DNA from 4 places in the Pseudoalteromonas sp. UBA6610 genome. Region 2 is predicted to be linked to each of the others. Evidence: predicted binding sites of a transcription regulator. Region 2 holds the regulator's gene; each other region holds the start of a gene.
The links. The regulator LexA, encoded in region 2, represses DNA repair genes until DNA is damaged. The targets are predictions, from matches to a motif close to TACTGTATNNNNATACAGTA.
Positions count from the first base shown of each region.

Region 1: dinB (DNA polymerase IV) is a predicted target of LexA. The motif match lies at 2,342-2,361, and genes of this name have one in related genera.
Region 3: B4F91_RS15230 (exonuclease domain-containing protein) is a predicted target of LexA. The motif match lies at 2,431-2,450, and genes of this name have one in related genera.
Region 4: B4F91_RS17635 (SulA-like leucine-rich domain-containing protein) is a predicted target of LexA. The motif match lies at 1,599-1,618, and genes of this name have one in related genera.

Region 1 is NZ_DJHW01000023.1:42,000-45,583, reverse strand. Features, by position in the region: gene B4F91_RS03540 (ABC transporter substrate-binding protein) at 1-247, opposite strand, end outside; gene B4F91_RS03535 (aldo/keto reductase) at 356-1,408, opposite strand; gene B4F91_RS03530 (acyl-CoA thioesterase) at 1,475-1,897, opposite strand; gene dinB (DNA polymerase IV) at 2,373-3,425, shown strand.
Region 2 is NZ_DJHW01000137.1:29,553-33,136, reverse strand. Features, by position in the region: gene B4F91_RS18030 (hypothetical protein) at 1-110, opposite strand, end outside; gene B4F91_RS18025 (DUF7218 family protein) at 254-505, opposite strand; gene B4F91_RS18020 (hypothetical protein) at 737-1,117, shown strand; gene B4F91_RS18015 (PaaI family thioesterase) at 1,128-1,568, opposite strand; gene lexA (transcriptional repressor LexA) at 1,746-2,363, shown strand; gene coxB (cytochrome c oxidase subunit II) at 2,836-3,584, shown strand, end outside.
Region 3 is NZ_DJHW01000115.1:3,595-7,178, reverse strand. Features, by position in the region: gene B4F91_RS15235 (hypothetical protein) at 1-84, opposite strand, end outside; gene B4F91_RS15230 (exonuclease domain-containing protein) at 221-2,419, opposite strand; gene B4F91_RS15225 (dual specificity protein phosphatase family protein) at 2,548-3,042, shown strand; gene B4F91_RS15220 (competence protein CoiA) at 3,145-3,584, opposite strand, start outside.
Region 4 is NZ_DJHW01000134.1:17,688-21,271, forward strand. Features, by position in the region: gene B4F91_RS17625 (NCS2 family permease) at 1-786, opposite strand, end outside; gene B4F91_RS17630 (tetratricopeptide repeat protein) at 904-1,359, shown strand; gene B4F91_RS17635 (SulA-like leucine-rich domain-containing protein) at 1,642-2,076, shown strand; gene B4F91_RS17640 (YchJ family protein) at 2,119-2,598, shown strand; gene B4F91_RS17645 (DUF6172 family protein) at 2,727-3,029, opposite strand; gene B4F91_RS17650 (VC2046/SO_2500 family protein) at 3,220-3,584, opposite strand, start outside.

The sequences.
Region 1 (3,584 bases), on a different contig from region 2:
GCTTATTAATTCGCTCTTGCGGCACGATTAGTCGTGTATGTTTTACATCATCAATGCTGTTAATTAGTTGCTCGGTGAGATTGTCGCAAATACCACCTTGCGGCGCATGCGAATCTTTATCCATATGAAACGGGGGCGTGTAACTTTGTAACCATACAATTTCTTTAATTGGGTGAGTATTATCAGCGTACCCGTAACGCATTAAACCACCTAGTACACCAAAGAATAAAATTACATTTCTAAGCATAACTCACTAAAAACAATCATTTTAAGGTAACTTTAGTATAGTTTTACTTTGTATATGTTCAAATGTAAGAGAGAAAAAGGCAGTAAAAAAACTGCCTATTATTTGGGTTTAATATGGCTGCGGGTAATCTTTAAAAATAGTGCCAATTTCAGTTAGTGTGTCGTCGCTTAAAGTTATGCTAAATGCGTCAATGTCTTCTTTTAATTGGGCCATGCTGGTCGCACCAATAATTGATGAGGTAACGCCATCGACTTGATTACACCAAGCAAGTGCCAATTGGGCTGGGGTTATGCCGCTTGCATGTGCAAGCTCTACATAACGCTGCGTGGCTTTTTGCGCGTTAGGGGTATCTCTAAAAATGCCATTGCGCTGCATAAATGTCCAACGCGATCCCGCTGGGCGTGCGCCGTTTAGGTATTTACCCGTTAGCAGGCCAGCAGCAAGCGGCGACCAAGGTAAATAAGCAATGTCTTCATGGATGCACTGCTCAATTAAGTAGGGCCAATCTTTAGCGTGCGCTAGGCTAAACTCGTTCTGAATAGACACCATACGCGGTAAGTTATGCGCTTTTGCTAAATTTAGAAATTGGCTAATGCCCCATGGGGTGTCATCTGAAAGGCCACAATATTTTATTTTTCCGGCTTTAACACACTCATCAAGGCCCTCTAAAATATCAAGCATACCCGCCTGTTGTTGCTCAGTATCTACGTCACTAAAAGTGAGTTTACCTGGCCACTGCCTGCCAAAATGTGGGGTAGAGCGATTAGGCCAATGCAATTGGTATAAATCTATGTAGTCGGTTTGTAGGCGTTTAAGCGAGTTATCTACGGCCTCAATGACAGCGCTGCGTGTTATATCGCCGCCATCTCGTACCCACGACAAGCCATTGCCTGCAATTTTACTCGCCAATACAATATCACTGCGCTTTTGCGCATTGCGACTTAGCCAGTTACCTATAATTTGCTCTGTTTTACCGTAGGTCTCTGGTGAAGGAGGAACGGCATACATTTCGGCAGTATCTATAAAATTAACGCCTTGTGCCAAGGCATAAGCTATTTGCTCATCGGCGTCTTGTTGGGTATTTTGTTTACCCCAAGTCATGCTGCCTAAGCATACTCTAGAAACATCAACACCGCTGCTGCCTAACGGACTGTATTGCATTTAAAATCCTTAAATTATGTAAGATCTTGAGAGTGGATAATTAATACCAATTCGCAATAAACCTACTTAAGCGAATTGGTGTAGTGCCGATAGTAATGGCTCTGAAATCGCCGCTTTTTGTCCTGTTTTAAAGTCAAACATAACAACTTGAGAATAGCCTGTGGTAGTAATAGCTTGCTGAGCATGGCTAAATACAGAGTAATTCATCATAAAACGGTCGCTTTTTATATCTGAAATAGTAATACCTACGGTTAAGGTATCTGGGAAGGTTACTGGACGTTTATAGCGAATATTGTTTTCACTAATGACCGGGCCTATTCCACCTGGTTTTATCGTATCAAACTGATTTATTTTATTTAGAAAATCGATACGCGCAATTTCAAAATAACGCAAGTACACCACGTTGTTAACATGTTGTAGGGCGTCCATATCGGCCCATGCTACGGTGATATCGGTATGAATAGGGTGCTGATCTTTGAACCTTTGCATGTATGTGTACTCTTAGTTTTAAATGAATGAGGTTATCAATATGGTGTTTGTAGCTCAAGACAATAAATGCCATGTTTTTTTATAAGATGATTGTACCTATTTATTTTTAGGACTACAGTTAAATAACACAGACAACACACACACGAGAACACACATGCAAAATATAATTAATTGGGCTTTAGCCAGTTTAGTTTTTATAGCGTCTTTTGCTTGCTATGCAATGGGTAATGCCTCCGGCGGCATAATGCTTTTAGCTGCGGGGTTTTTATTGGAGTTTGTTTTTTGGCTACATTGCTTTAAAAAATCAAAGCGCTTTAAGCAGCCGTTTTAAAAAAGCTGTTTAAAGCTTGCACGGCTTAACGCGCTACACCTAGTCGCGCTTTAACTTTAGCAAGCTAAACAGGCTTTAATGGACTTGCTTAATGAAAGTGAATCCTTAATAATGGCTGTATAAATAAACAGTTGTTATGTGGTAATGAAAAAGTTTATTCATATCGACATGGACTGCTTTTATGCAGCGGTTGAAATGCGCGATAACCCCAAACTTGCCAGTGTGCCTTTAGCGATTGGTGGCAATAGCCGTCGTGGCGTGCTATCTACAGCAAATTATATAGCGCGCGAATATGGTGTTCGCTCGGCTATGTCTAACTACCACGCTAAGCAATTATGCCCCGATTTAGTTATTGTGCCTGGGCGCATGGCGGTTTATAAAGAAATTTCTAACCAAATACGCGCTGTATTTAAACGCTATACCGACCAAATAGAGCCGTTGTCGCTTGATGAAGCTTACCTAGATGTAACCAACAGCACTGCATGCAAAGGCAGCGCAACGCTTATTGCTCAGCAAATTAGAGCAGATATTTATAATGATACCGGCCTTACTGCCTCTGCCGGAGTTGCTCCCATTAAGTTTATTGCCAAAATAGCCAGTGACGAAAATAAACCCAATGGCCAATTTGTGGTTTTACCGGATGAAGTTGATGCGTTTTTAAATAATTTACCGCTGGGTAAAATCCCTGGAGTGGGCAAAGTAACCCTCGAAAAGCTTAATTTAAAGGGGTTATACACAGGTAAAGACGTTCGCGAGAAAGGCGTTAATTGGATGCAGCAGCATGTGGGGAATTTTGGTGTATCGCTTTATCAAAAATGTGCTGGCGAATATATTGGTAAAGTAACCACTGAGCGAGTCCGTAAATCCCTTAGTGTTGAACACACCTATGAATACAATAAAAATAGCCTACAAGAATGTTTAGATCAGTTACCTAAATTACTCGAAGAGCTAACAGCGCGCCTTAATAAGCAACAGCTGCAAAATCGTATTAATAAGCTAAGTGTAAAAGTGAAGTTTGCAAACTTTGTTGTTACCTCTGCTGATCAAGCTCATCATCAATTAAATACTGCTATTTTTACTGAATTACTCTCTAAGGCGTATCAACGCGGGATGCAGCAACCAGTGCGTTTATTAGGTATTGGAGTGGGTGTTAAAAATGAACCTAATTTAAATCTGCAACTGAGTATTCTTGATTAACTACACGCTTTTTTGCAATTTAGAGTGCTTTAGCAAAGTAATTTAAACGTGGAGCAAGCAGGGGCTGCCTTTACTAAAAACTATATAGTGGTTGTTAGTTTCTTCTTAAAACATGGAGTCACTTTAGTTTGCTGTAAAACCAAGTTGCCAGATTAAAAT
Region 2 (3,584 bases):
ATCGCGCTCATTACTAAGCCGCCTAACAGCCAAGCTAAAATTTGTAAGGCAAGTAAATAGCCTAGCCACTTATGTAGTTTTCGAGCGCGCTTAAATAGTTGTTTTCTCATTTTGTGCTTCTTATTATTTTTAGCGTTAGTGTATTACAGCAGCCCATGCTTTTACTGCGGCATTTTGTCGCAGTTATTCATAAGCTTACTCTAACTTTATAAAAATAATAAAAAGGAGCGGTAAAAAATCAGTGAGGCTGTGTTTAATGCTCACGTAAGGCATTTATTAGCCCTTGTTTACTCATTTTAGAGCGGCCGCTAATGCCGAGCTCTTTAGCTTTATTGTACAGCTGCTTTTTAGTGCGCTGCTCATACTTTGAGGCTTTGCCGCCTTTAACTGCGGTTTTATGAGTATTGCTATTAGCAATGCGCGCGGCTTTTTGTTTGCTCATGCCTTCATCTCGAAGCGCATCGTACTGATCGTCGTTTTTAATTTGCGGGCCATGATCTACCATAATTGTCCTCCTGAAGCGTTTAATTACACAGTGTGTGTATAACTTTCATACATAAACGGTAAAATTAAGCGTAACTAGCCTAACTCGTTTTATAAGGCAAATTAGGTGCCAATGGCGTTTAAACAGGTATTTTCTATGAATAAAGCCATGTTTAGCGCTTTGTTGATTTGGTATAAAAGTAAAACTGCGTTAAAGTTTGCGATGAAACTATAAGAGGGTAAAAAGCAGACAATGTCGGAAATTCAATTTTTAAATGTAGATCTAGAGCTTGAGTCTAAACAAGATATTAGCGCCCTAGTGGCAGACTTAAAGAAAAACGCGATGGTTTTGCATTATGACAAAGACGAATATCGTCAATTGGCGCGTATTGAAGCCTCAGGTGATATAACCACGCCAGACAAAGCAATCAACCACTTATGTGAATTAATAGAGTCGTGTTCACGTAATGCGCTTAAACAGTGGCTAAGCTGTTCGCGCAGAACGTTTGATATAGGCTTTGAGTCGGGCACGTCGCCTAAGTGTTTTAACCAAGCTCTACATGCAGATACATTGCTACGTATATCTGCAATTGGCGCTGGTATGGAAATAACGATTTACCCTATCGAAAAGTAGCCATAGTTAATTATTTGCGCTCGACAACCGCTGCGGTCATTTTTGATACGCAGCAAAGCTCGCCGCGGCTATTGGTTATTTTTATTTCCCATACAGAACTGCGCTTACCAATATGAAATGCACGAGTAACGGCGGTTAAAGTGCCATTTCGAGAGGCCTTTAAGTGGCTGGCGCTAATTTCCTGTCCAACACAATAAAATTTTGTAAAGTCCACTACAAAGTTAGCGGCGTAGCTTGCTACGGTTTCGGCAAGTACCACATTTGCGCCACCATGTACCATACCAATAGGATTATGATGCTCAGGAATGGCGGGCATGGTAGCCACCAGGTAATCATCTCCTATTTCGGTTATTTCTATGCCCATGGTTTTCATTAGCGTGCCTTGGCCGTTTATTCCCTCATCTAACTGTTTGCAAAGCTCTAATGTAATGGGTTGATGCCAAATACTCATAATTACTCCTTTATATTGAAAGCAAATTTATAGCATTTTAAATACTGAACGTCTGTAATTACCTAAAATTTATCCAGGTGCGGTGTATTTAGCTATTTTAAAGCACAATTTAAATTTGCGATTTTTATTTAACTGTATATACTCACAGTTAAATGTACTGTATGGAAAACCAGTTGTATGCGACCATTAACTAAACGCCAAGCTCAAATACTCGAACTAATAAAAGTTTTTATTAAAGACACTGGTATGCCTCCTACACGTGCCGAAATTGCGCAAACACTCGGTTTTAAAAGTGCCAATGCCGCAGAAGAGCACTTAAAAGCGCTTGCCAAAAAAGGTGTTATTAAAATGAAACCAGGCGCAAGCCGTGGTATTCAATTGGTTGAAGAAGAGGAGCCTGAGCAACTAGGTCTACCATTAATAGGTAGAGTTGCAGCGGGTTCGCCTATTTTGGCGCAAGAACATGTTGAGAGTCACTGTAAAATAGACCCACTTATGTTTAAACCAGCCGCCGACTTTTTACTGCGTGTTAACGGTATGAGTATGAAAGATATAGGTATTATGGATGGCGACTTACTTGCCGTACACCGTACTCAAACAGCAGAAAACGGCCAAGTTGTGGTTGCACGAGTAGATGAAGACGTAACCGTAAAACGCCTAGAAAAAGCAGGCCGAAAAGTATTATTACACGCCGAAAACGAAGAGTTTACGCCAATTGAAGTAGACCTTGAAAACGAATCTTTTAATATTGAAGGGTTAGCCGTTGGCGTAATAAGAAATGCCGACTGGATGTAATTTTTAACTATTTTTAAGTAATATTTATAAATGCGCACTTTTAAGTGTGCATTTTTGTTTTAAAAACAGACCTTCCACCATCTCAAAGCGCCCTAAAATTATTTAGGCTGTAAACTTTTTTTCACTCATACTTTTATCTTCCTAGGCGTGTTACATCCCTTAATTTTGCTCGTATCTTGGCTGTTAAATAACAATTTAATACGCCGTCATTTACTCAATTTTAAAATATCACTTGATTGTTTTTTATACTAAAACTTGCTTGTTGTACGTTTTTTAGCTAATCATTAATGTGCTGGACTAACAATAACTCACAGCTTTTTAGTTATGAGAACACACAATATACACAAACCTTTTGTTGTCCTAGCGATACCAATCAAAAATAAGATTGGTTAAAAAATAAAAATAACGAATTGGCGTTTAAGCCGTATGCCTCTTCGCTTTGCATTCGCAATAGCATCAAAGGAGCCGTCACATGGGTAAACTGACCTCTACCTTGTGGCTTGTGTTGATTATGTTCCCGCAGCAAGTGCTGGCTAATAGCCAATACAATATGCGCAAGGGCGTAACCGATATAAGTAATAATGTATATCAGCTACACATGACCATATTTTTAATATGTTGTGTGATTGGGGTGATAGTGTTCGCAATAATGTTTTGGGCACTGATTCATCACCGTAAATCTAAAGGGGCAGTTCCTGCCCAATTTCATGAAAGTACCAAAGTAGAAATTCTTTGGACTGCCATTCCGTTTGTTATTTTAATTGCCATGGCAATTCCTGCCACTAAAACCCTCATTGCGATGGAAGATGCCAGTAAGGCCGACTTAACCATTAAAATTACAGGGTCACAGTGGAAGTGGCATTATGAATATATGGGTGAAGACGTAGAGTTTTACTCTATTTTATCTACCCCTCAAGACGAAATAGCCAACCTTGCTAATAAAAACCCCAATTACTTACTTGAGGTTGATAAACCTTTAGTACTGCCAATTAATCAAAAGGTGCGTTTTTTAATGACCTCTGATGATGTTATTCACTCTTGGTGGGTACCCGATTTTGCCGTTAAAAAAGATGCCAACCCGGGGTTTATCAACGAAACGTGGACCAACATTAACGAAGAAGGTATTTACCGAGGACAGTGTGCAGAGCTGTGCGGTAAAGATCATGGTTTTATGCCCGTGGTGGTTGAAGCTAAATCGCAAAAGGACTTTAACGCATGGCT
Region 3 (3,584 bases), on a different contig from region 2:
AATATCAGCGGCATGCACTGCACCTGTAAAAGTACACACACCGCTTAACATCATTACGCTTACAATTTTATTTAATTTAGTCATTGTTTTGTCCTCTAGTTTGTCGGATTGACATAAAGAAGACGATTTACAAAAACACTTTATTCCAAAAATAAATAAAAAATTATAATAACGTTACTTAATTACTTAAGTTTCATACCCTTAAATATAAATTACTCGTTTACTGCGTTAGCGTTTCACTGTTTTGGATCAGCAATAACAGCTCGGCAGTGGCGGTAGCATCGGCCAATGCGCGGTGATGGCTGGTTAAGTTTAAATTAAAATGCGCGCTAAGGTTACCAAGCGAATACGACTTTAGCCCTTTAAACGCTCTGCGCGATTCAACCACGGTGCACATTTTTGGCATTTTAAAAAAGTGCCCTGCAACCTCGCATTCTTTTTTTATAAAACCGTAATCAAAGTTTACGTTATGGGCTACAAAAATACTGCCTGCAAGTTTATCTAGTAGTGGCTGTGCTATATCGGCAAATACAGGCGCGTTGTAAACCATACCATCGCTTATGCCGGTCAATTTAGTAATAAAGCTTGGGATATGGCGCTGCGGATTAATAAGAGTCGTCCAGGTATCAATCACTTTACCGTGCTGCACTTTAACTACGCCTATTTCGGTAATACGGTTACCGCCTTTTAAGCCACCCGTGGTTTCTATATCAACCACGCTGTAAATACGGTTAGGGTCTACAAACCACTTAACTGCAGCAATATGTACTGTAAAACCTACATTTTTTAAATTATCAATGGTGGTTAATTGGTTGCGCCTAAGTTTATCGCCTGGGGCTTTTACCTCTTCAAAATGTACTTGGCCATTATTAATAACCATTAAGTCGGGGTAACCATCTTTTAACTGTAAATAGTGTTTGCTCATAGCCGTTAAGTGCGCAATTAACGCTTCAAGCGGGCTGTTTAAAATAAGTGCCTCTAGTGGCTCTAATAAATTGCTGCGCCATCTAAATAAACCATTGGGCTGCTCAAAATACTGCGCGGCATGCTTACATACCAAATTAAGCAGCGCATGATTAGTGCTACAGCTTTTTAAACGTGCGTCAATTTGCGTGCTTTGTGCTTCATAAAAATTACCAAGCTGTAAAACTTGCGGATAAATATCAAATTCATTACACGGCGGGTAAGGCGACTCTATAAATAACTCGTGCCAAAATACTAAGCCAAACAAGCTTTGCCATAAGGTGTTTTCGGTATTAAAAACCGTTAACCCTTTTGCACTGTAATGCTCATTTACGCCTTGCTCTACATCGCCTCGGTAAATTTCGTCAATTTCAAGCACACATTGGGTATCGGCTAGCATAGTGCTTAAGCGCGAACGCGTTTGTTTATTATACTTACGCATTAAAAAGTCATCAGCAAAGTACAGTAAATCGTCGGTGAGCGGGTTTTCTATAATTTGCTCTAGCTGCGCTTTTACCCACGCTTTATTACCTAGGCGGTATTGCTCTCTTATTTGAATTTCTTGTGCTTCGGCGTAATCGGTGCAGCCTTCAAGTAGGCTAAAGGCAAGTTCGCTATCGGTATTTTTAAGTTGTTTGTACAGCCTAACCAGCAGTTTGTTTTTAATGTCGTGCGCTTGTGCGCCATGCGCCGGTTGCGCTAATACTAAATGCGCAAGCTCGGTGTAAGGGGCTTTGTCATCCAAGGTTTCATCTTTTGTATTACCGGCTGTTTTGCCAATGTTTTTAAATGCTAAACGGTAACGATTTAAAACGTAATTAGATTGCGCCTCAGCGAGTGTATTAAAGCGCGACAAGCTCTCGCTGTGCCCTTCGCGGGTAGCGGTTAACCCTAAATCGCGCATAACAAAGCGGTTTTGATGGTTTACATCGCCACTACTTAAGCGCCCTGCAAATAAAAACTCAAAATACTCGTAATAATCTTCACGGTTATTTATCACATATTGGCTATATAAAGGGGCTAAATCATCTGTGCGCTCACTAAAAAATTGGCTCGCAATAGTGACCAACTCCCCTTTAGCTGCGCTTTTCTTAAAGCTTACTTGCTCACTGTAATTACTGAGTAACTCCACCAGCATGGGCTTAGTTAAATGCGCTATAAGCTGCTTGTAATGCTGTGCGTTTGGCTCATATAAAATACCCGCTGTTTTTAGCGTATAAATAGCCTGATGCGGCGAAGTTATTTCTTCATAATTAAGCGATTGCGCCTGCACTAAATAAGGTTTGCGCGAATACACACGCGCCAACATGCATTGGCTTTGCTCATCTAGTTGGTTAATTTTACTAATAAATTCACTATGTTTAGGCTCAAGTAAATGCATACATTTACTTGTTACAAACTCAATAAGCTCTCTAAAATGCGCTAAATAGTATTTTGCTGGTAATTCTTTTTTCATAACATCGCCAAAACTGTATATAAAAACAGTATCTAGTATTTGTGCTTATTATTCAATCTTAAACTTGTAACTAAAACACGCTATAGTGAGCGTATAAAAGTAAATTTATTAAAAATAAAGGACTTACCATGAGCGCGCACCCATACGATGTTTTATCACTCAATAACGGCGCAAATATTATTTTTACGCCTTGCCCCAGTACAAAAACGCAAAACCTAGCGGATTCAATCGCTACATTAAAAGCCGCTGGCACTCACATGCTGTTATCGCTTATGCCGCAAAAGGAGCTTGAAAAAAACAACGTACAAACAATTAATAGTGAGTGCAATAAGCACGATATAACCTGGTTTCATTTACCTATAAATGACGACGAAGCACCAAAACAGCCTTTTACATCAAGCTGGAACACCCACAAAACCGACATATTACAGGCCATACAACACAAACAAACCATTGCCATACATTGTAAAGGCGGCACTGGCCGCACAGGGTTGGTCGCTGCGCTTATTTTAAATTCGGCAGGTTACACAAAAGAAGAAGTATACAGCCTAGTACAAGGCATTCGCCCTAAAGCACTCACTATAGAATTGCAAAAAGAGTACTTTGAGAATTTTGAGGTGTAAGACAGAAATTGGGGAGGATTTAGCACTATAAATAGTGCCAATAATTCTATTTATAGCCTGTAATGAATTAGCACTGATAAGATTGATCACTTGTTATGCAACTCATTTAAACTTTGCCAAGAAATCATTTTTAATACATGCCTTAATACAGAAACTACTATAATTGTTAAAACGCATTAATTGCCAGATGACACCTTGTCCAAAGTCCAAATAAACTGGTTTTGTTGCTTTAAACCAAACATATCTAGGCCTTTTCCACTCAAAGAGGAAGTGTCCTACATGCGTGGATTTAATTATTCCATCTATTTTATCTGAGCTATGTATTTCTACTAACTCATTCGGACCTCGATACTCAGAAATAAAAGAATAAACGAAATGAGTTTTATGATTACTTGAATGAATAGATATATCTTCCATTGATTCATGCAGAGGATCAGGAAGCATCGCACTTAATTTTATGTTTTTCGCTAGATTACGACCATTTATTACCCAAATCATATCTCCGTAGAAATCCTCTCTTGATTTCAACTCAGCTTCAGACA
Region 4 (3,584 bases), on a different contig from region 2:
TACCGCAACTAACGTGCCTGATGTATCAAATAAATCAACAAACAAAAACGCAAAGATTACACTCAGCATAGAAAGCTCAAAGGCCGCTGCAAAATCAAGTTGCATGAAGGTAGGTAAAATAGACGGTGGCATTGACATTACGCCGTGGTACTCAACTAAGTCGAGGCTTAACGCAATGCCCGTTACTAGCAAAATGCTAATAAGTACGCCGCTTTTTATATCACGATAAAGCAAAGCAGCAATGACAAAAAAGCTTAAAATAGCTAATAAAGGACCTGCCGAAGTAATATCGCCAAGCTGTACTAATGTAGCTGGGCTTGAAACAATAATGCCTGCATTTTTAAGCGCAATTAACGCTAAAAACGCACCAATACCAGTGGCAATAGCCTGCTTTAAAACCAAAGGAATAGCATTAATTATCCACTCTCTGACCTTAAACAAACTTAATATTAAAAATATACAACCAGACATAAATACCGCACCTAATGCAGCTTGCCAGCTATAACCCATGCCCAGTACAACACCGTAAGTAAAAAACGCGTTTAAACCCATGCCCGGCGCAAGTGCTAAAGGGTAATTAGCCCACAATCCCATAATAAAACAGCCAATAGCAGCCGCAATACAGGTAGCAACAAATGCAGCACCTTGATCCATGCCTGCTTCCGCAAGCATTGCAGGGTTTACAAATACAATGTAAACCATAGTAATGAAAGTAGTGATTCCAGCAATGCTTTCGCGTCGCACATTGGAGTTATTTTCGCGGAGTTTAAATAGAGCTTCGAGCATAATAGACTTGTGATAGTAAAAAGTGACGTGATTTTACCATAAAATTAAGTATAAACAGGACATTTTACCTTGCGATATACTAAACTGTTGACGTAGAAACTATAAAAAAGAAAATATATGAATAAGACTCAGCCTAGCGGACAAGACTTAGAGCAGCAATTAAACAATATTTTAGATTTTGTAACACAGCCTACAAACCACAGCGCTGAAAACAATAGTGATGTAAGTGAGCAAACAACACTTAACAAAGCACTGTATTATTTAAAGCATAACCAAGCACCGTTGGCAGCTAAGTGGATGCGCCTTGCCGCAATGGCCGGAAATCATCGCGCCCAGTTTTATTTAGGGTTATTTTTTGTCAAAGGCCAAGGCGTACCAAAAAGCGTATTTCACGCAGCAGCATGGTTAAGTTTAGCCAGCAGCCAAGGCTATGAACCGGCAACCGCTGCTTTAGATGATTTAAGAAAATATATCGACACCAAACGTCTTAAAGACGCTCAGTGCTATGCAGCCAGCTTGTATGAGCAAATCCACCAAATTCAGTTTGCCCACTTAATCCCAAAAAATGACTAACTACTGTATAGCTAACAGCTAAGCACTGTAAAACACACTAAAATAACTGAATAGCCATCCCTTAAGTACTGTATAACGCTGCTACACTTTATACAGTACTGCAAACACCCTCAGCTTTCACTTACACGGCTTAAATTATAACTCACTGTTTTTAAAGTGTTATTTTATTGTTTATTTTTTAAAACCATTAACTGTATAAAAAATAACAAAAAACGCTTGCACACAACAACTGTATAAACTACTGTATACGTGTACTGTATATAAACCCAGTGAGTGAGAACTATGCTACAGCCAATTACCGTAAGAACCGTTAAAAGTTACCAACAACATGATGAAAGTGAGTCGGTAAACTTAATAAAAGTAGAAGATGAAATTTCTGCTACGTTTGAAATGCTAAAAGTGTTGCACCAATACAATAGCTCTAACGCGTGGACCTTACTGATTGCGCCCGACCATGTGCCTAGTAAAGCCTTGCTAGATAGCTGCTCTATAGATACCAGTAAACTGCTTGTAATAAGACAAAAGCATTTAGTAAATTTAGAGTATGTGCTTAATTCAGCACTTCATAATGGTAACTTTGCAGCCATTATTACATGGACCGATATAGTAAGTGAGCAGCAGCTTGTTAATTTATCGCTTAATTTAGACAAAAGAAGCGCTAAGCTATTTTGCTTTACTAAAAAAACCAGTACTACAGCAATATCACTTACTCAATAAGCTTGGTAAAATACATTTTTAATTTATGTTAATTAGTATTTTATGAGTGTAACCAGTACTAGCGCTTGCTTATGCAACAGTCAGCTTAATTATGGTGACTGTTGCCAGCCTTATCATCTTGATATAAAAACCCCAGCAACACCTGAGCAACTAATGCGTTCGCGCTTTAGTGCTTATGCATTAAAAAATGCATCTTATGTATTTAAAACTTACGCCAAAGAAAAACAAGCACAAAACCCAGTAAATGAAATTGCTGACTTTGCCAATAGCTGCCGCTTTGTAAAATTGGTTGTGCGCGATACGCAGCAAAGTGATGAGCGAGGTTATGTTGCCTTTAACGCGTATTATTTTTACCAAAACTTATATTGTGAATTGGATGAGAAATCAGACTTTATAAAAGAGGACGGTGAATGGCGTTATTTAGAGGGTATTATTAATCCGGTCGCCGATATAAAAGTTGCCAGAAACGACCCCTGCCCATGTGCAAGCGGTAAAAAATATAAAAAGTGTCACAGTGTATAAAATAAGCTAAATACTTAGCATAAAAATAGCTTTTTATTTAAGCGCTACTCTATACCACTAACATGTTAATAACTGCCATAAACAAAAAATGGACCATCTAGGTCCATTTTCTACAATATTGCTATTGGTTATTCATCATCATCTAGATCGAACGATTCACGCTGCGCAGGTCTAGCTAAAATCTCAACATAGAATGAAGTAAGCGCCTGCTTTTCGATTTCGCTGATCTTGTTGTTAATTTCAGCTACGTGAACAACTTCGGCATCATCGGCACTTGTGCCAAACTTACAGTCAAACGCCCAGTAATCAGCTTCAACAGGTAGCGTTTTATTGCGCTCTCTTTTCAAATATTTTTTCACTTCATGCTTTGCAGCATCAACCATACGAGGGTATTTGATTTTCTCATGATTTAGCGTGAATGTTTTCTTCATTACGTTCCTAATTACCTTGATTTAATGATAATGGCACTCAAGTCATACCATTTGCAGCCATTATAGCAATTGCATTTAATTTGTGGATGCTTTTTTTAAACAAAAAAAGAATTGTTCTATTTTATTGCATAACCGGTTATTAAATATAAGGTGTTTTAGGCTTTTAAAACGCACAAGTGTTAAATTATTTTTATGCGTTAGCAACAAGCAATGGCTTATGTATAGCCTCATTAGTTAAATCGTCATAAAATGCTGCGGCGTCCATTTGTGGACTTGCAAGCGCGGTGTGCGTGTCATTTAAGCGCCTGCGTACTGATAGTTCACAATTATCGATTACTGTTAAAGGAATATGTAACTTGTCATCTCTAATCGCTAGTGGCTCAGGCTTTAAGCAGTGGCTTAATTTTATTGCTTTCATGCCTGCTTGCTCGCCTTGTTGAACAATCATCGACGCGTGCTCTTGCCCTATGGTCATATCAAATTTTTCGGGAGCTAATAATTGCTTTGGTCCAGCACCAAAGCGCTCCCTTAACTGTTCTTCGTCTACATAAGCAC